Regions from separate parts of the Kitasatospora sp. NEAU-69 genome, predicted to be linked through region 2. Evidence: riboswitches for the same ligand, from Rfam matches in the RefSeq annotation. Region 2 holds a riboswitch; the other holds the start of a gene.

Region 1 (9,124 bases), on a different contig from region 2:
GTGGTGAAGCCGCTCGGCTTGCCGCAGGCGGCCAGCTCCGACTTCGCCTTCTCGATGTTCGGCTTGCCCTGGGTCAGGCCGTACGGGTCGTAGTTGTCCGAGCCGAGGATGTTCGGCGGCAGCATGTTGCCGTAGGTCGAACCGGACACCGGGCCGCCGCGCGCGGTCTGCAGCGCGGTCGTGTCGGCCGCGTAGATCACCGCGTTACGGCAGTGGATGTTGTCGAACGGCGCGACCTTGGGGACCAGCGAGATGTAGCGGATGAAGCCGCTGTACGGGTCGTCCGTGTTGGCCTTTTGCGACGGGTCGGTGAGCACCTTGACCTGGGCGGCCTGGGAGAGGCCGGTCTGGCTGAAGTCGATGTCGGCGGTGCCGGCCAGCAGCCGGGAGTCCATGTCGTCCGCGTTGGTCGTGATGGTCAGGTTGACCGCGTCCGGGAGTGCCTTGCGGATCGTGTCGGTGGACTGGTCCCACTGGTCGTTGCGGACCAGCGAGACCGACTTGCCCGGGTCGATCGACTTGAACTTGTACGGGCCCGAGGAGATCGGGTGGCTGCCGTAGTTGGCGCCGGTGTCCGACTTGGCCGGGACGGGCGAGGCGCTGCCCATCGCGAGCAGGTACGGGAAGTTCGAGTCGGGCTTGGCCAGGCTGAAGATGATGGTGTTGTCGTCCGGCGTCTGCACCGACTTCAGACCCAGCTTGTTGGGGTCGGTGTCGGTGTAGGGGCCCTTGTAGTTCTGGCCCTCGTCCAGGTCGTTGATCAGGTAGGTCGGGCCGCCGCTGATCACGTCCTGCGCGAACGGGCGCTCGATGCCGTACTTGATGTCCTTGGACGTGATCGGGGTGCCGTCCTCGAACTTCAGACCGCTCTTCAGCTTGAAGGTGTAGGTCTTGCCGTCCGCGGAGACGGTCGGCTGCTCGGTGGCCAGGTCCGGCACCAGCTTCAGGCCGGCCGCACCGGGCTTGGAGTCGTAGGCCAGCAGCGTGCGGGCGTAGTAGCGCTCGAAGTTCCAGACCGAGGCGTAGTAGGCGCGGCCCGGATCCCAGGAGTCGGCATCCGTGCTCGTCCACATGTTGATGGTGCCGCCCTTCTTGTCCGAGGCGTTCACCACGCTGGTGGCGGCGGCGTTGAAGCCGCTCGCCGACGAGCCGCTGGCGCTGGGGCCGCCACCGCCGCCCTTGGAGCCGCCGCAGGCAGCGGTGGTGAGGGCCAGCGTGGCCACCAGGGCGGCGGCAGCGAGCGTCCTGTTGCGCGTCATGGGTGTGGATCCTCCTGATGAAGTGCGCGCCGGCGTGGGCCGCCGCGGGCAGGGAGTCCCCAGAGGGGAGCCGGGCCTTGGGCCAGTGGTGAACCGCGGTACGGGAAGGGTCAGTTGCCCTTGGGGTCGAGCGCGTCGCGCAGACCGTCACCGAAGAGGTTGAACGAGAGCACGGTGATGAAGATCGCCATGCCGGGGACCACCATGTAGGTCGGGTCGACCTGGTAGATCTTCGTGGCGTCCGAGAGCATCTGTCCCCAGGACGGGGTCGGCGGCTTCACGCCGGCGCCGAGGAAGCTGAGCGCGGCCTCACTCAGGATGTTGGTGGGGATGATCAGCGTCGTGTAGACGAGGATCGGCGCCACCAGGTTCGGCAGCAGCTCGCGCAGCAGAATGTGCACACCGCCGGCGCCCAGGCTGCGGGCCGCGTCCACGAACTCGCGCTCGCGCAGCGAGAGGGCCTGGCCTCGCACGATGCGGCCGATGTACGGCCAGCCGAAGAAGCCGATGACCAGGATCAGGATCAGCATCCGCACGCCGCTGCCGGAGAGGCCGAGCAGCGAGTCCGGCATCACCGAGACCAGCGCGATGCTGAACAGCAGCTGGGGGAAGGCGAGCAGGACGTCCATCACGCGGCTGATCACGGCGTCCACCCAGCCGCCGAAGTAGCCCGCGGCGATGCCGAGCAGGACTCCGATGATCACCGAGACCGCGGCGGACAGGAAGGCCACCAGCAGCGAGATCTGCGCTCCGTAGAGGATCCGGCTGAAGACGTCCCGGCCGAAGGTCGGGTCGACGCCCAGCAGGAACTGGCCGTTGATGCCGCCGAACGAGCCCTTGGGGAGCCCGAGGTTGGGGTCGATCTGGTCCGGGTGCGGCTGGTCCGGCGGGTGGCCGAGGAGCGAGCTCAGCACCGGCGCGAAGATCGCGGCGAGGATCAGCAGGATCACCACGACGCCGCCGGTGAGCGCGACCTTGTCCTGCTTCAGGCGGGCCCACGCGATCTTGCCGGGCGAGCGGCCCTCGATCCGCTTGGCTTCCTGGGCCGGTTCGGCCGCGGGATCGCCCGGTGCGGGGGCGGTGGTGTCGGTGGGTGTGGTCATGGGCAGTTCGGGTCCCCTCGCCGACGGTTGTCGGCCCATGGGCAGTCAGGGGGCAGGCGCGACCATGTCAGGTCCAGGTCAGGACCCGCGGTCTATGCACCCCTGGCTGCTCGGCTGGTGCGGTGCGCAGAACTCTCCATGCTGCGAACAGGCTTGCGCCAGCCCTCCCCCTCGAAGGATGCCCAACTGTGATCTATTGGGATTCAAGATCACTAAACCCCGGGGTCGCATATCGGCCACCCGCCGGACACATGCGGCCTGGTCAGCGGGCATGCCGAAGCATGACTGACGGATCGTCAGTCATGCCCGAAAGGGAAGAGGTGCTGCCCGATCAGTTGACGGAGAGTGAACGGAAGGCCCGCGCACGCCGGTCTGTACCAGCCGGATGCGGGGTCGTTTCAGCGCGCGACGCGCGGGGCGTCTCAGCGCGCGGGGCGGGGCGGCCAGGGCTGCTGCGGCCACCCGTGGCCGGTGCCCGGCGGCGGCTGCGAACCCGGGGCCGGATAGCCGTACGAACCCTGGTGCGGCGCCTGCCCCGGCGCCACCCCCGGCGGATACGGCACAGCCGGCACAGCCTGCACGACCGGCGCGGCGGGGTACGGCGACGCGGTGGCCTCGCGGTGGTAGAACGGCCGGGCGTGGGCGTGCATCCAGAGCGCCACCGGGTCGTACTCGTCGCTCATCGCCACGGTCGAGACCGCGAGGCCGGGCGGCGCCTGCGCGATCGCCCGCTGCATCAGCGCCCGGACCGCCTCGACGGCCGGCGGCGAGGTGTCGTACAGCTCCAGCCCGATCGCCAAGTACGCTTCGCCGACGACCGGTTGCACCCAGGCCCGGCGCAGCGCGCGGACCGGACGGACCGACGGCGCCTGGCGCTCCAGCAGCGCGTAGAACTGCTCGGCCGGCACCTGCGGCTCGGAGAGCTTCAGCGGCCCGGCCGGCAGCCGGTCCAGACCCGCCGCGACCCGGCGCAGATCGGCCCACGGGATGCCGACGCCGCCGCCCGGCGCGTGCGGATCGAGCCACAGGCCCCAGCGGGTGCGGTACAGCGCGGCGGCGATCTCCCGTCCGGAGATCACCTCGTGGCCGCGGGTCCAGCCGCTGGCGGCGAGTTGGCCGGGCGAGGTGGCGGCCGGCGCGTAGCCGTGGCCGGCGAGGTCCATGTTCCCGTACTGTGCGTCCGGACTGCCCGCGCTGCCCTGCCAGAGCAGCATCCAGACCCGGCCCTCGGCGAGGGCGTGCAGCAGCCGCTCGTACGCGTCCCAGCGCTCCGGTGCGACCTCGCGCAGCGCGCGCTCCAGGGCGCCCGGGTCCGCGCCGGGGGCCTGACCCCAGGGGCCCGGCCCGCCACCTGCCGCTCCCGTCGTCACGGTGCGCCCTCTTCCCTGTCCTGGTCCGGCCCGAGCCGACCCACCCCCGGCCCGGCCGGCCTGTCCTGGCCCGACCTGCTGGCCCGGCCCGTCCTGGCCCGACCCGTCCCGCGTCCGGCCGGTGCTCCGGTCCGGCAGCGGGGCCGGTTGGCGGCCGCGCTGTGGGCAGCACGATACGGGGCCCGGCCGACATGCGTCATGCCGGTCGGGCCTGGTGTCGCAGGACGGCTCAGAACCGCTCGTAGAACGGCCGGACCTGGTGCAGCATCCAGTCCACCACCGGGTCGGCCGCCAAGTCGAGCAGCACGATGTGCACACCGCCGGGCAGCGGCGCCAGGCCGAGCGCGCGGCCGAGCGCGGCATTAGCCTCGGCCGGGTCGGCGGGCGCGGCCGGATCGAGCTGGACGCCCACGAACAGCACCGTCGGCTCGCCCTCCACCGAGGCCAGCGCCCGCCGGGCCGTCAGCACCCCGGGCAGCGCGGCCAGCTCGGCGCGGACCGCCGTCAGGAAGGCCACCGGCTCCTCGGCCGGCTCCGGCTCGCGCAGCGCGACCCGGGCGCCCTGCGGCGGCTGCGCGCCCGGCTCAGCGCCCCAGCGATCCCCCTGCGGCCCCCGGCGCAGCTCGGCGACGCCCTGCGGCGGCACCGGGATCCCCACCGGCGCCTCCGGGTTGACCGCGATGCCGATGCCCAGCGGCAGGCCGCGGGCGAACTCCCAGGCCGGCGCGACCGCGCAGGACAGACCGGGGGCGTGCCGCAGGAACTGCTCCTCGGAGGAGAAGACCGGGACGTACGGCCCGCCCGCCAGCTCGATGGTCGGCAGGTCCAGCGCGTGGCCCTGCGGATCGGCGCCGGACGGCAACGGGATCCACACCTGGCTGCGCGCGAGCACCTCGATCACCCGGGCGGTCGCCGCCGGCTCGCCGAGCGCGGCGGTGAGCACCTGCTCCAGCTCGTTGGCCGGCCAGCCGCCGCCGGCCGGTGCCTGCCCGGGCTCGGCCCACCCCTCTGTTCTCATAGTGCAAGCGTACCGAGCCCTCCCCTCCCGCTCGGGCGCACCGGCATGCCATGATGTGCCCGTTGTCCCCGTGTCCGACAACCGAACGGCTGTACCGGACCACCGGACCGACCAACTTCATACTGGCCGCTCGAACCCGCGCGGGAGAGTCCGGAGGTGCCCACGGCACGGACCGGCGCCGAAGGAGCAAGTCCTCCCCGGAATCTCTCAGGCACCCTTACCGCACGGGCGAGGCGAATCTGGAAAGTGGAACACGGCCGTGCCGTGCGCCCACCCACGGTGCAAGCCGCGTCATCCTTGGTGGTGTGCGGTGAAGCTCTCAGGTTGCGACGACAGACGGGGAGACTCCACCCCCGCATGTCCGCAACCAGCCACGGGAGTCCCACCATGTCCCCCCGCCTGACCGCGCTCGACGCCCTGCACCGTTCCCTCGGCGCGACCATGACCGACTTCGCCGGCTGGGACATGCCGCTGCGCTACGGCAGCGAGCGCGAGGAGCACCTCGCCGTCCGTACCAAGGCCGGCCTCTTCGACCTCTCGCACATGGGCGAGATCACCGTCTCGGGACCGCAGGCCGGCGAGCTGCTCGACCACGCGCTGGTCGGCTTCATCTCGGCCCTCGGCGTGCTGCGCGCCCGGTACACGATGATCTGCCGCGAGGACGGCGGCATCCTGGACGACCTGATCGTCTACCGGACCGGCGAGCAGGAGTACATGGTCGTCGCGAACGCCTCCAACGCCCAGGTGGTGCTGGACGCGCTGACCGAGCGCGCGGCCGGCTTCGACGCGACGGTGCGCGACGACCGCGACGCCTACGCGCTGCTCGCCGTCCAGGGCCCGGAGGCGAACGGCATCCTCGCCTCGCTCACCGAGGCCGACCTGCCCGGCCTGAAGTACTACGCACTGCTGCCCACCACGGTGGCCGGCAAGGACGTCTGGCTGGCCCGCACCGGTTACACCGGCGAGGACGGCTTCGAGATCTTCTGCGCCCCCGGCGACGCCGAGCACCTGTGGCAGGCGCTGACCGAGGCCGGCTCCGCCGCCGGCCTGATCCCGTGCGGCCTGTCCTGCCGCGACACGCTGCGCCTGGAGGCCGGCATGCCGCTGTACGGGCACGAGCTGGACACCTCGCTGACCCCGTTCGACGCGGGCCTGGGCCGCGTGGTGCGCTTCGACAAGACCACCAACGGCGGCGACTTCGTCGGCCGCAAGGCGCTGGAGGAGGCGGCCGCCAAGGCCGAGTCCAACCCGCCGCGGGTGCTGGTCGGCCTGGTCTCCGAGGGCCGCCGGGTGCCGCGCGCCGAGTACGCGGTGGTCGCCGCCGACGGCGCCGTGATCGGCCGGATCACCTCCGGCGCGCCCTCCCCCACGCTCGGCAAGCCGATCGCGATCGCCTACGTGGACGCGGCCTTCGCCGCTGCCGGCGGCGAGGTCGCGGTGGACGTGCGCGGCAAGCACGAGCCGGTCGCGGTCGTCGCGCTGCCGTTCTACAAGCGCGCCCGCTGAAGCCCGGCCGCCGAGCCACCCCTCTCCCTCTCGTCCCACGAAGCAGTCCGCACCGCGGACCGCTTCGCCCTTCCCGCTTCCCATCCTGGAGAATGAACACCATGAGCAACCCGCAGCACCTGCAGTACAGCAAGGAGCACGAGTGGCTGACCACCGCCGACGCTGACGGCGTCTCGATAGTCGGCATCACCGAGCACGCCGCCACCGCCCTCGGCGACATCGTCTACGTGGACCTGCCCGCCGTCGGCGACACCGTCACCGCCGGCGAGACCTGCGGCGAGCTGGAGTCCACCAAGTCGGTCAGCGACCTGTACTCCCCCGCCACCGGCGAGGTCGTCGAGATCAACGACGAGGTCGTCGCCGACCCGGCGCTGGTCAACTCGGCCGCTTTCGAGGGTGGCTGGCTGTTCAAGCTGCGCATCTCCGACGCCCCCGCGGACCTGCTCAGCGCCGACGAGTACACCGCTTTCACCGCCGGCTGACCACTGCTCGACGGGGCGGCCCCAGCGCGGCGGCCGCCCCCGCCGGTCCCACCCGCCCTGCCCGCCCGTCGCCCGCCACCACCCTCCACCGGCGCGCTTCGCGCGACTGCCCTGATTGGGAAGACGCCACCATGACTGTCCTCAACCAGTCCCTGCACGCTCTCGACCCCGAGATCGCCGCCGCGGTCGACGCCGAGCTGCACCGTCAGCAGTCCACCCTCGAAATGATCGCCTCCGAGAACTTCGCCCCGGTGGCGGTCATGGAGGCCCAGGGTTCGGTGCTGACCAACAAGTACGCCGAGGGCTACCCCGGCAAGCGCTACTACGGCGGGTGCGAGCACGTCGACGTGGTCGAGCAGATCGCGATCGACCGGATCAAGGAGCTGTTCGGCGCCGAGCACGCGAACGTCCAGCCGCACTCCGGTGCGCAGGCGAACGCCGCCGCGATGTTCGCTCTGATCAAGCCGGGCGACACGATCCTGGGTCTGAACCTGGCCCACGGCGGCCACCTGACCCACGGCATGAAGATCAACTTCTCCGGCAAGCTCTACAACGTGGTCGCGTACCACGTGGACGAGCAGACCAGCCTGGTCGACATGGAGGAGGTCGAGCGCCTCGCCAAGGAGCACCAGCCCAAGCTGATCATCGCCGGCTGGTCCGCCTACCCGCGCCAGCTCGACTTCGCCGAGTTCCGCCGGATCGCCGACGAGGTCGGCGCGCTGCTGATGGTCGACATGGCCCACTTCGCCGGCCTGGTGGCCGCGGGCCTGCACCCGTCCCCGGTCCCGTACGCGGACGTGGTCACCACCACCACGCACAAGACCCTGGGCGGCCCGCGCGGCGGCGTCATCCTCTCCAAGGCCGAGTGGGCCAAGAAGATCAACTCCGCGGTCTTCCCCGGCCAGCAGGGTGGTCCGCTGGAGCACGTGATCGCCGCCAAGGCCGTCTCCTTCAAGGTCGCCGCCTCGCCGGAGTTCAAGGAGCGCCAGGAGCGCACGCTGGAGGGCGCCAAGATCCTGGCAGCCCGCCTGCTGCAGGACGACGCGACCGCGGCCGGCGTCTCGGTGCTGTCCGGCGGCACCGACGTGCACCTGGTCCTGGTCGACCTGCGCAACAGCGAGCTGGACGGCCAGCAGGCCGAGGACCGCCTGCACGAGGTCGGCATCACGGTCAACCGCAACGCGATCCCGAACGACCCGCGCCCGCCGATGGTCACCTCCGGCCTGCGGATCGGCACCCCCGCGCTGGCCACCCGCGGCTTCCAGGCCGAGGACTTCCGCGAGGTCGCCGACGTCATCGCCGAGGCCCTGAAGCCGGGCTTCGACGAGGGCAAGGCCACCGCGCTCAAGGCCCGGGTCACCGCGCTCGCCGAGAAGTACCCGCTCTACCCGGAGCTGTAATCCGCATTTCTGCTGTAGGGCCGTGGTCGGCGTCACCCCTGCCGACCCGAGCCTTCACCGGGGGCACCGCGCACACTGGAACGTGAGCCGGTGCCCCTGCCCATGCACCGCCCGCACCGCACTGCGTCACCCCGCACCGCCCCGCACCGCCCGTTCTCTCCACGAGACCAGACAAGGACGTCACCCCCGTGGCCATCAGCGTCTTCGACCTCTTCTCCATCGGCATCGGCCCCTCCAGCTCCCACACGGTCGGCCCGATGCGCGCGGCCCGGATGTTCGCCCGCCGGCTGCGCTCGGAGGGGCTGCTGGACCGCGTCGTCTCCGTCAAGGCCGAGCTGTTCGGCTCGCTCGGCGCCACCGGCCACGGCCACGGCACCCCGAAGGCCGTCCTGCTCGGCCTCCAGGGCGACTCGCCGCGCACGGTGGACGTCACGAAGGCCGACCTCTCGGTCGAGCAGATCAAGCAGTCCAAGCGGATAGCGCTGCTCGGCACCCACGAGATCGACTTCGACCCCGACCTCCAGCTGATCCTGCACCGCCGCCGCTCGCTGCCGTACCACGCGAACGGCATGACCCTGGCCGCGCACGACGCCGCCGGCGAGGTGCTGCTGGAGAAGACGTACTACTCGGTCGGCGGCGGCTTCGTGGTCGACGAGGACGCGATCGGCGCGGACCGCGTGGTGCCCGATGACACCGCGCTGCGCTACCCCTTCCGCACCGGCGAGGAGCTGCTGCGCCTCACCCGCGAGACCGGCCTCTCGATCTCCGGCCTGATGCTGGAGAACGAGAAGGCCTGGCGCACCGAGGAGGAGATCCGCACCGGTCTGCTGGAGATCTGGGGCGTGATGAAGGAGTGCGTCAGCGCCGGCATGTCCCGCGAGGGCATCCTGCCCGGCGGCCTGAAGGTCCGCCGCCGTGCCGCCTCCGGCGCCCGCGCGCTGCGCGCCGAGGGCATCGGCCCGGCCAACGCGATGGAGTGGGTCACC
Region 2 (9,124 bases):
AGCTGGAGGCGAACCTCGGGCGGCTGCACGCCGAGCGCACCGACACCGGCGAGACGCTGGTCGGCCACGACCCCGCCGACGAGCTGGCCCAGCGCCGCAACCGCGCGGTCTGACGCCTCGTCGTACCGCCTCGTGGCACGGTCTCGTCGCACTGTCCTGATCCTGCAACAGCGGCCCGGGCGGAGAACCGCCCGGGCCGTCCGCATCGTCCGGCCCGATGACAAGTGATCATGGGGAGGGGACATGCGGGCCATCGTGGCCAAGGGCGGCGAGCACGGTCGGCGGTTGCTGGGCGTGCTGCGCGGACGGCGGCGCCAGCGCCGGGCGTTCCAGGCACTGGTGCTGTTCTGCACACTGGCACTGGCGCCGAGCGCCTGGCTGTTCTGCGCGGAGGACGGGCGGATCCGCAGCGCCGCCGACGTACCGGCCGAGCCGGTGGCGGTCGTCTTCGGCGCCGGTGTGCAGGACGGCGTGCCCTCGCCGTACCTGGCGCACCGCCTGGACGCCGCGCTGGAGCTCTACCGGACGCACAAGGTGCAGGCGATCCTGGTCACCGGCGACAACAGCCGCACGTCCTACAACGAGCCGGGTGCGATGTACGACTACCTGGTCGGGCGCGGCGTCCCCGACGTGCGGGTGGTGCGCGACTACGCGGGCTTCGACACCTGGGACTCCTGCACCCGGGCCAAGCGGATATTCGGCGTCGACCACGCGGTCCTGGTGAGCCAGGACTACCACGTGCGGCGCGCGCTGGCGCTCTGCCGGGCGGCCGGGATCGACGCGTACGCGGTCGGCGTGCCCGAGCCGCGGGACGCGACCTGGTACGCCGGTACCGTGCGCGAGCTGCCGGGCGCCGTCAAGGCGTCGTACAACGCGGTGTTCCGCCCGGATCCGGCGCTGCTCGGGCCGGCCGACCCGGGCGTCGCGCGGGCGCTGGCCGACGCGGCCCACGACCGCACCGCCGCCCGGTACTGACGGGCCCGGGACCGCCCCGGCACCGACGAGCGCTGTCTGTCAGACCCGTGCGGGATGATCGGCCTTGTGCGGACAGTGCCGAGCATCATCCACCTCGACATGGACGCCTTCTTCGCCTCGGTGGAGCAGGCGGCCAAGCCGAGCCTGCGCGGCAAGCCGGTGATCGTCGGCGGGCTGGGCGGGCGCGGAGTGGTCTCCACCTGCTCGTACGAGGCGCGGGTCTTCGGCGTCCGGTCGGCGATGGCGATGGCGACGGCCCGCCGCCTCTGCCCGAACGCGGCCTACCTGTGGCCGCGGTTCACCGCCTACCGGGCGGTCAGTGAGCTGGTGATGGCGATGCTGCGCGAGCTCTCGCCGCTGGTCGAGCAGCTCAGCGTGGACGAGGCGTACGTCGACCTGGCGGCCGGCCCGTACGGCCCCGCGCTGGCGGCCGCCGGGCCGGGCGACGGCGCCGAGCTGGTCCGGGCGATCTGCCAGGACCTGCGCGCGGACATCGAGGAGCACACCGGCGGGCTGACCGCCTCGGTCGGCGCGGCCGGCTCCAAGCTGATGGCCAAGATCGCCTCCGAGCAGGCCAAGCCGGACGGGCTGGTGCTGGTCACTCCCGGCCAGGAGCGCGCGGTGCTCGGTCCGATGGCGGTCCGGGCGCTGCCCGGTGTCGGTCCCGCCACCGAGCAGGTGCTGCACCGGGCCGGCCTGATGACCGTGGCGGAGGTCGCCGAGCTCTCCGAGGACGAGCTGAGGCGCCTGCTCGGCAAGGCTCACGGCGCCGGCGTGTCGGCGATGGCCCGGGGGCTGGACGACCGGGCGGTGGTGCCCGACCGGGACGCCAAGTCGGTCTCGGTGGAGGACACCTACGAGGTGGATCTGGCCGACCGGGACCGGATCCTGCACGAGCTGGACGAGCTGAGCGCCCGCTGCGTGCGGCGGCTGCGGGCGGCCGGGCGGTCCGGGCGGACGGTGGTGATCAAGGTGCGCCGCTTCGACTTCTCCACGCTGACCCGGTCCGAGACGCTGCGCGGGCCCACCGACGACGAGCGGGTGATCGCGGGCACCGCCCGGCGGCTGGCCGGGCAGGTCAACCTGACCGGCGGGATCCGGCTGCTCGGCGTCGGCGTCTCGGGCCTGGCCGACTACACCCAGGAGGACCTCTTCGCGCAGGCCGCGGCCGAGTGGGAGGAGGAACAGGAGGCGCTGGCAGAGGCGGCGGCAGCGGATGCGGTGGCGGCGGACTCGGCGGAGGCGGTTGCGGAGTCGGCGGCGGCCGGGAGCGGCCCGCAGGCCGACGGCGTCGCGGAGCCGGTGGAGCCTGCTCCCCGGCAGCGGATCTGGCTCCCGGGGCACGACGTGCTGCACGAGCAGTTCGGCCCCGGCTGGGTGCAGGGCAGTGGGGTCGGCCGGGTGACCGTCCGGTTCGAGACGCCGTACAGCGAGCCGGGGCGGGTGCGCACCTTCCTGGTGGACGATCCGGAGCTGACCCCTGCGGACCCGCTCCCGCTGCTGCCGCCGGTCGATCCGGCCGACTGAGCCGACTGGGCCAGGACAGCACTGTGCCCCGCCCGGACTGCTGGAACTCAAGCGGCCCGGGCGGGGCACAGTGTCACGCGGTGGCCGGCGGTGGCCTGTGCGATGCCCTCGCGGGCCGCCGCCGGCATCGTCGGCGCCACCGATCCCTGGGCGGCGCCGGCAGGCGCCTCGTCAGGCGCCGGTCTTGGCGGGTTCCGGCTGGCTGCTCGGCTGGCCGGCGGCGACCGGCGCGGCCGGGGAGCCGGCGGCCTTGCGGATCGCGAACGGCACGGCGGCGGCGACCAGGCAGACCACGGCGGTGACCCAGTAGGCGTGCTTGTAGGCGTCCAGGGTCGGGATCTGCACCTTGACCAGCGCCGCGATCGGCGGCGGGAACTTGATGGTGTCCCCGGTCAGGATGGCGCCCATCACGGCGGTGCCGATCGCGCCACCGACGGTGCGCAGCACGGCGTTCATGCCGTTGGCGATGCCGCTCTGCTCGGCCGGCACGGCGCCGTTGATGTAGGCCGGCATCGCCGCGTAGGCCATGCCGACGCCGAGGCCGAAGAGCGCGGACGCGAAGTAGACGTCGCCCTCGGCGCTGTGGCGCAGCGCGAGGTAGGCCATCGCGGCAGCGCCGAACAGGCCGCCGAGGACCAGCGGCAGACGGGGGCCGCGGCGGCTGATCAGCATCGCGCCGAGCGGGGCGGCGACCATCGAGCCGATCGCGGAGGGCAGCAGCAGCACGCCGGCGTGCAGCACGGTGGCGGTGAAGCCGTAGTGCGCGAGCTTGGCGGGCGTCTGGGTGAAGTTGCTGATCACCAGGAAGGAGCCGTACATCCCGAAGCCGATGAGCAGGCCGGAGATGTTGGTGAAGGCGACGGCCGGGCGGGCCATCATCTTCATGTCCACGAGCGGGTGCTTGACCTTGACCTCGATGAAGCCCCAGATCAGCGCGACCACTGCGGCGACGGCGAACAGGCCCAGCGTCTTGTTGGAGGTCCAGCCCCACTCGTTGCCCTGGCTGACGGCGACGAGCAGTGCGCAGAGCCAGCCGGCCAGCGTGATCGCGCCGAGCGGGTCGGCGCCGCCGGTCTTGTCCACCACCGGGTCCTTGGGCACCCGCAGCAGCACCAGGCCGACCGCGATGAGGCCGAAGACCAGGCCCATCCAGAAGATCGACTTGTAGCTCCAGTGCTCCAGCAGCAGGCCGGTGGCGACCAGGCCGAGGCCGCTGCCGACGCCCATCGAGGCACTGATCGCGGCGACGCCGCCGGTGACCTTCTCGCGCGGCAGCTCGTCACGGACGATGCTGATCGCCAGCGGAAGCACGCCACCGCCGGCGCCCTGCAGCACGCGGGCGATGATCAGCATCGAGAACGAGTGGGTGGAGACCGCGAGGCCCGAACCCAGCACCAGGCCGGTCAGTGAGATCAGCAGCATCGGCTTGCGGCCGTGCAGGTCGCCGAAGCGGCCGAGCAGCGGGGTCAGCACGGCGGCCGAGAGCAGGTTGGCCGTCATCACCCAGGTGATGTTCGAGCCGGAAACCTTCAGCTCCAGGGCAAGCGAGGGCAGGATCGGAACGACGGCGGTCTGCACGATGCTGTAGGCCAGCATCGCGAGCACCAGCGCGGGCAGGACCCGGGCGCCGCTCTGCTTCACGGCCGTGGTGGTGGGCTGTGGCGCCTCACTCACGGTGGCTCCTTCAGGGATGGGCTTCAGCAGCCCTCGAGGCTGCTTCAAGCTAACGACAGTCAATGTAGTGAAGTAACCATGCCCTCAAGTGCTTCAATCTGTCAAATATCGACCGGTGAAGCTTTGTTGCGGCCGACAACGCCGATACGGCCCGGACCTGGTGGAAGACCAGGTCCGGGCCGTACCGGGGGAGTTGGGAGCGGGGTCAGGCCGTGGCGCTGTCCGGCTCCCGGGCGGCGGCCTGCGCCGGGGGGTGGGCCGGCGCGTTGGCCGGGGCGTGGTGCGTGGCGGCCTGGGTGTCGGCGTGCTGGGCGTCGGCATACCGGGCATCGCCGGCCTGCTGCTCCGGCGCGGTGCTGTCGTGGATCTCCACCTGCTCGCGGCGCAGTTCCTCGCGGATCACCTGCTCCTCGGTGTAGCGCTCCACCACCAGGCGCACCCGCTCCAGCGGCGCCAGGTACTTGCGCACCGCCGGGCGTTCCTCGTGCAGCGTCACCTCTTCGACGGCCTCGGCGATCTCCTGCGCCGAGAGCGCCGACCGCTCGGCCTCGCCGACCGGGACCCGCTCCACCCGGACCCGCTCCTTGACCACCTGGATCCGCTTCTCCACCGGTTCGGTCACCACGTACTTGCGCATCCTGGCGGTGCCGAGCACGTGCCACTCGTTGGTGATCTCAAGACGCTCCTCGCGCAGCGTCAGCTCGATCGGGCCGGGCGGCGGCATGGTCGCGCCCGGGCCGGCGACCGGTCGGCTCGCGGCGGCCTGGGCCGGGGTGGAGCCCGGCGCCGGGGGCTGGCCCGGGGCCGGCATCGGCGGCTGGGAGGGCGGGGTGGGGTCGACCGGCTTGTCCAGGCCGATGGTCGCGGTGCCGGGGCCGGTCGGCTGCGCCGTCGCCGGGCGGGCCGCCATGGCGCCGCCGGTCGCCGCCGCGGCCGGCATGCCGGTCTGCGTGCCGACGCCGAAGTCCAGATCGTCCGGGTGCCGGGCGGGCGCCGGGGGCGGCAGCGGGCGCTCGACGCCCGGTGAGTCCAGCCCGTAGTAGCGGTACAGCTGGAGCTCCTGGGCCGGCGAGAGGTGCTGGCCGACGCCGAAGTCCGGCGACTCCTTGATCAGCGACTTGTCGTAGGGCACGCGCAGTTCCTCGCCGGAGAACTCGCTCGTGGTGAGCGGCACGAAGGCGTCCCGCCCGAAGATTCCGGTCCGCACCGCGGCCCATTCCGGCTCACCGGTCGCATCGTCGAGGTAGACCTCGTCCACCGTGCCGATCTTGTCGCCGTTGCGGTCGACGGCCTTGTGCCCGATCAGGTCTCGGGGGTCGATATCGGTCTGCACGCTATTTCCTCCAGCTGGTTACTGCCTGTCGATTCACACGAAAAGCCACGAACCGGACGGTGGCGAGCCGAGCGCGGCCGTCCGTGCGCGCACTGGACCAAGTGGGGGAGTGGATTCGCTCACCTGAGCGGTCGTTCGGTGCGTTCTCGCTGGTACCCTGGGCGCGACCGCCGAGCCCGCTCGGGAGAGTCCCCGCCCCCGACCGAAGGGGAGCGAGGCGCCGAAGGAGCAAACCCTCCCCGGAATCTCTCAGGCATCCGTACCGTGCGGGATAGGTCACTCTGGAAAGCAGGGCAGGACCCCCGGCGAGGGAGCCGGTGGCCACCACCCTCACCGACGGTGCAAGCCGGCGGGGCGTCAGCCTCGCGCGGGCGAAGCTCTCAGGTCCCGATGACAGAGGGGGAGGGTCTGTCGGGCTCGCCCGCCGCAGGCCGATCCGCTGTCCACAGTGGCGAAGGCCCTCCCCCCGGCGTGCGTGCCCCCGCCGGTCCGTGACCAGGAGGCCCGACCACCATGACTGCCCAGCCGACCAACGGTCGTTCTCGCAGCGCAGCCACCCTCAGCGAGCTCGAGGCGGCCAGCCCGTTCGAGTCGCGCCACATCGGCCCCGACGCCGCCGCCCAGGAGAAGATGCTGGCGCAGGTCGGTTTCGGCTCGCTCGACGAGCTCTCCGCCGCCGCCGTCCCCGAGGCGATCCGCAGCATCACCGCCCTGGACCTGCCGGACGGCCGCAGCGAGGCCCAGGTGCTCGCCGAGCTGCGCGAGCTCGCCACGCACAACCAGGTGCTCACCTCGATGATCGGCCTGGGCTACTACGGCACCCACACGCCGCCGGTCATCCTGCGCAACGTCATGGAGAACCCCTCCTGGTACACGGCCTACACGCCGTACCAGCCGGAGATCTCGCAGGGCCGCCTGGAGGCGCTGCTCAACTTCCAGACCCTGGTCTCCGACCTGACCGGCCTGGAGACCTCGGGCTCCTCGCTGCTCGACGAGGGCACCGCCGCCGCCGAGGCGATGGCGCTGGCCCGCCGGGTGACCAAGGTCAAGGGCGGTGTCTTCCTGGTTGACGCCGACACGCTGCCGCAGACCCTCGCGGTGATCCGCACCCGGGCGCTGCCGACCGGCGTCGAGGTGGTCGTCGCCGACCTCGCCGAGGGCATCCCGGCCGAGATCGCCGAGCGCGGCGTCTTCGGCGTGCTGCTCCAGTACCCCGGTGCCTCCGGCGTGGTGCGCGACCTGACCGCCGTGATCGAGCAGGCGCACGGCCTGGGCGCGATCGTCGCGGTCGCCGCCGACCTGCTGGCGCTCACGCTGCTCAAGTCGCCGGGCTCGCTCGGCGCCGACATCGCGTGCGGCACCTCGCAGCGCTTCGGCGTCCCGATGGGCTTCGGCGGCCCGCACGCCGGCTACCTGTCGGTGCGCGCCGAGTACGCCCGCTCGCTGCCCGGCCGCCTGGTCGGCGTCTCGGTGGACGCCGACGGCCACCGCGCCTACCGCCTCGCGCTGCAGACCCGCGAGCAGCACATCCGCCGCGAGAAGGCGACCAGCAACATCTGCACCGCGCAGGTGCTGCTCGCCGTGATGGCCTCGATGTACGCCGTCTACCACGGCCCGGACGGGCTGGCCGACATCGCCCGCCGCACCCACCGCTACGCCGCCGCGCTGGCGGCCGGCCTGCGCGCCGGCGGCGTCGAGCTCGCCCACGAGGCGTTCTTCGACACCGTGACCGCCAAGGTCCCGGGCCGGGCCGCCGAGGTCGTCGCCGTGGCCCGCGAGGCCGGCGTCAACCTCTACCTGGCCGACGCGGACACCGTCTCGGTCTCCTGCGACGAGACCACCACCCGCGAGCACCTGGACGCCGTCTGGGCCGCGTTCGGCGTCGTCGGCGCCGAGGTCGAGGAGGCCGCCGACACGCTGCCGGCCGGCCTGCTCCGCGAGGACGAGTACCTCACCCACCCGGTCTTCCACAGCCACCGCTCGGAGACCTCGATGCTGCGCTACCTGCGCCGCCTCTCGGACCGGGACTACGCGCTGGACCGCGGGATGATCCCGCTCGGCTCCTGCACCATGAAGCTGAACGCCACCACCGAGATGGAGGCGGTCACCTGGCCGGAGTTCGGCCAGCTGCACCCGTTCGCGCCGATCGAGCAGGCCCAGGGCTACCTGACGCTGATCCGCCACCTGGAGCAGCAGCTGGTCGAGGTGACCGGCTACGACGCCGTCTCGATCCAGCCGAACGCCGGCTCCCAGGGTGAGTTCGCCGGTCTGCTCGCGGTCCGCGCCTACCACCACGCGAACGGCGACACCCAGCGCGACGTCTGCCTGATCCCCGCCTCGGCGCACGGCACCAACGCCGCCTCCGCGGTGATGGCCGGCATGCGCGTGGTCGTCGTCAAGACGCTGACCGACGGCGACGTGGACGTCGAGGACCTGAAGGCGAAGATCGAGCAGCACCGCGAGCAGCTCTCGGTGCTGATGGTCACCTACCCGTCCACCCACGGCGTCTTCGAGACCCAGATCACCGAGATCTGCGGCCTGGTGCACGAGGCCGGCGGCCAGGTGTACGTGGACGGCGCGAACCTGAACGCGCTGGTCGGCCTCGCCAAGCCGGGCAAGTTCGGCGCGGACGTCTCGCACCTGAACCTGCACAAGACCTTCTGCATCCCGCACGGCGGCGGCGGCCCGGGCGTCGGCCCGGTCGCGGTCCGCGCGCACCTCGCGCCGTACCTGCCGAACCACCCGCTGCAGGGCGAGGCCGGCCCGGCCACCGGTGTCGGCCCGATCTCGGCCGCGCCGTGGGGCTCGGCGGCGATCCTGCCGATCTCCTGGGCGTACGTGCGCCTGATGGGCGGCGAGGGCCTCAAGCGGGCGACCCAGGTCGCCGTGCTGAACGCCAACTACATCGCCAAGCGGCTGGCCCCGCACTTCCCGGTGCTCTACACGGGCCCCGGCGGTCTGGTCGCGCACGAGTGCATCATCGACATCCGCCCGCTGACCAAGGAGACGGGGGTGACCGTGGACGACATCGCCAAGCGCCTGATCGACTACGGCTTCCACGCCCCGACCATGTCCTTCCCGGTGGCCGGCACGCTGATGATCGAGCCGACCGAGTCCGAGGACCTGCACGAGATCGACCGCTTCTGCGAGGCGATGATCGAGATCCGCGCGGAGATCGAGAAGGTCGGCTCCGGCGAGTGGTCGGCGGAGGACAACCCGCTGCACCACGCCCCGCACACCGCCGCCACGCTGGCCGGCGACTGGACGCGCGGCTACTCGCGGCACGAGGCGGTCTTCCCGGCGGGCGTGAACCCGGCGGACAAGTACTGGCCGCCGGTGAGCCGGATCGACGGCGCCTACGGCGACCGCCACCTGGTCTGCTCCTGCCCGCCGCTGGACGAGTACGGCGTCTGACGCCCGGTGAGCCGGTGACCGGCTAGCACGTCATGAAGCCTCGGTGGTCCGCTGACCACCGAGGCTTCGTGACGTTCCGGGTTCGTTCAGACCGCGAGCAACGAGCGGCGCGGGGCGATCACCCGGCCGTCCGGGAGCAGCTCGCCGGTGTCCTCGAAGAGCAGGACGCCGTTGCAGAGCAGGCTCCAGCCCTGCTCGGGG

Evidence for each region. A riboswitch is a leader RNA that binds a small molecule or an ion and turns the genes downstream of it on or off. The one in region 2 is predicted to bind glycine.
Region 1: another riboswitch for glycine. It lies ahead of gcvT (glycine cleavage system aminomethyltransferase GcvT); the one in region 2 lies ahead of gcvP (aminomethyl-transferring glycine dehydrogenase).

The regions. Positions count from the first base shown of each region.
Region 1 is NZ_JBWXUE010000004.1:289,386-298,509, reverse strand. It holds gene AC060L_RS07230 (ABC transporter substrate-binding protein) at 1-1,259, opposite strand, end outside; gene AC060L_RS07225 (ABC transporter permease) at 1,370-2,362, opposite strand; gene AC060L_RS07220 (enhanced serine sensitivity protein SseB C-terminal domain-containing protein) at 2,785-3,732, opposite strand; gene AC060L_RS07215 (enhanced serine sensitivity protein SseB) at 3,962-4,750, opposite strand; glycine riboswitch at 4,882-4,983, shown strand; gene gcvT (glycine cleavage system aminomethyltransferase GcvT) at 5,138-6,256, shown strand; gene gcvH (glycine cleavage system protein GcvH) at 6,358-6,738, shown strand; gene AC060L_RS07200 (serine hydroxymethyltransferase) at 6,870-8,138, shown strand; gene AC060L_RS07195 (L-serine ammonia-lyase) at 8,327-9,124, shown strand, end outside.
Region 2 is NZ_JBWXUE010000023.1:9,583-18,706, forward strand. It holds gene AC060L_RS25110 (MerR family transcriptional regulator) at 1-113, shown strand, start outside; gene AC060L_RS25115 (SanA/YdcF family protein) at 244-975, shown strand; gene AC060L_RS25120 (DNA polymerase IV) at 1,042-2,502, shown strand; gene AC060L_RS25125 (MFS transporter) at 2,674-4,176, opposite strand; gene AC060L_RS25130 (PRC and DUF2382 domain-containing protein) at 4,382-5,509, opposite strand; glycine riboswitch at 5,681-5,784, shown strand; glycine riboswitch at 5,786-5,913, shown strand; gene gcvP (aminomethyl-transferring glycine dehydrogenase) at 6,023-8,923, shown strand; gene AC060L_RS25140 (DUF5999 family protein) at 9,010-9,124, opposite strand, start outside.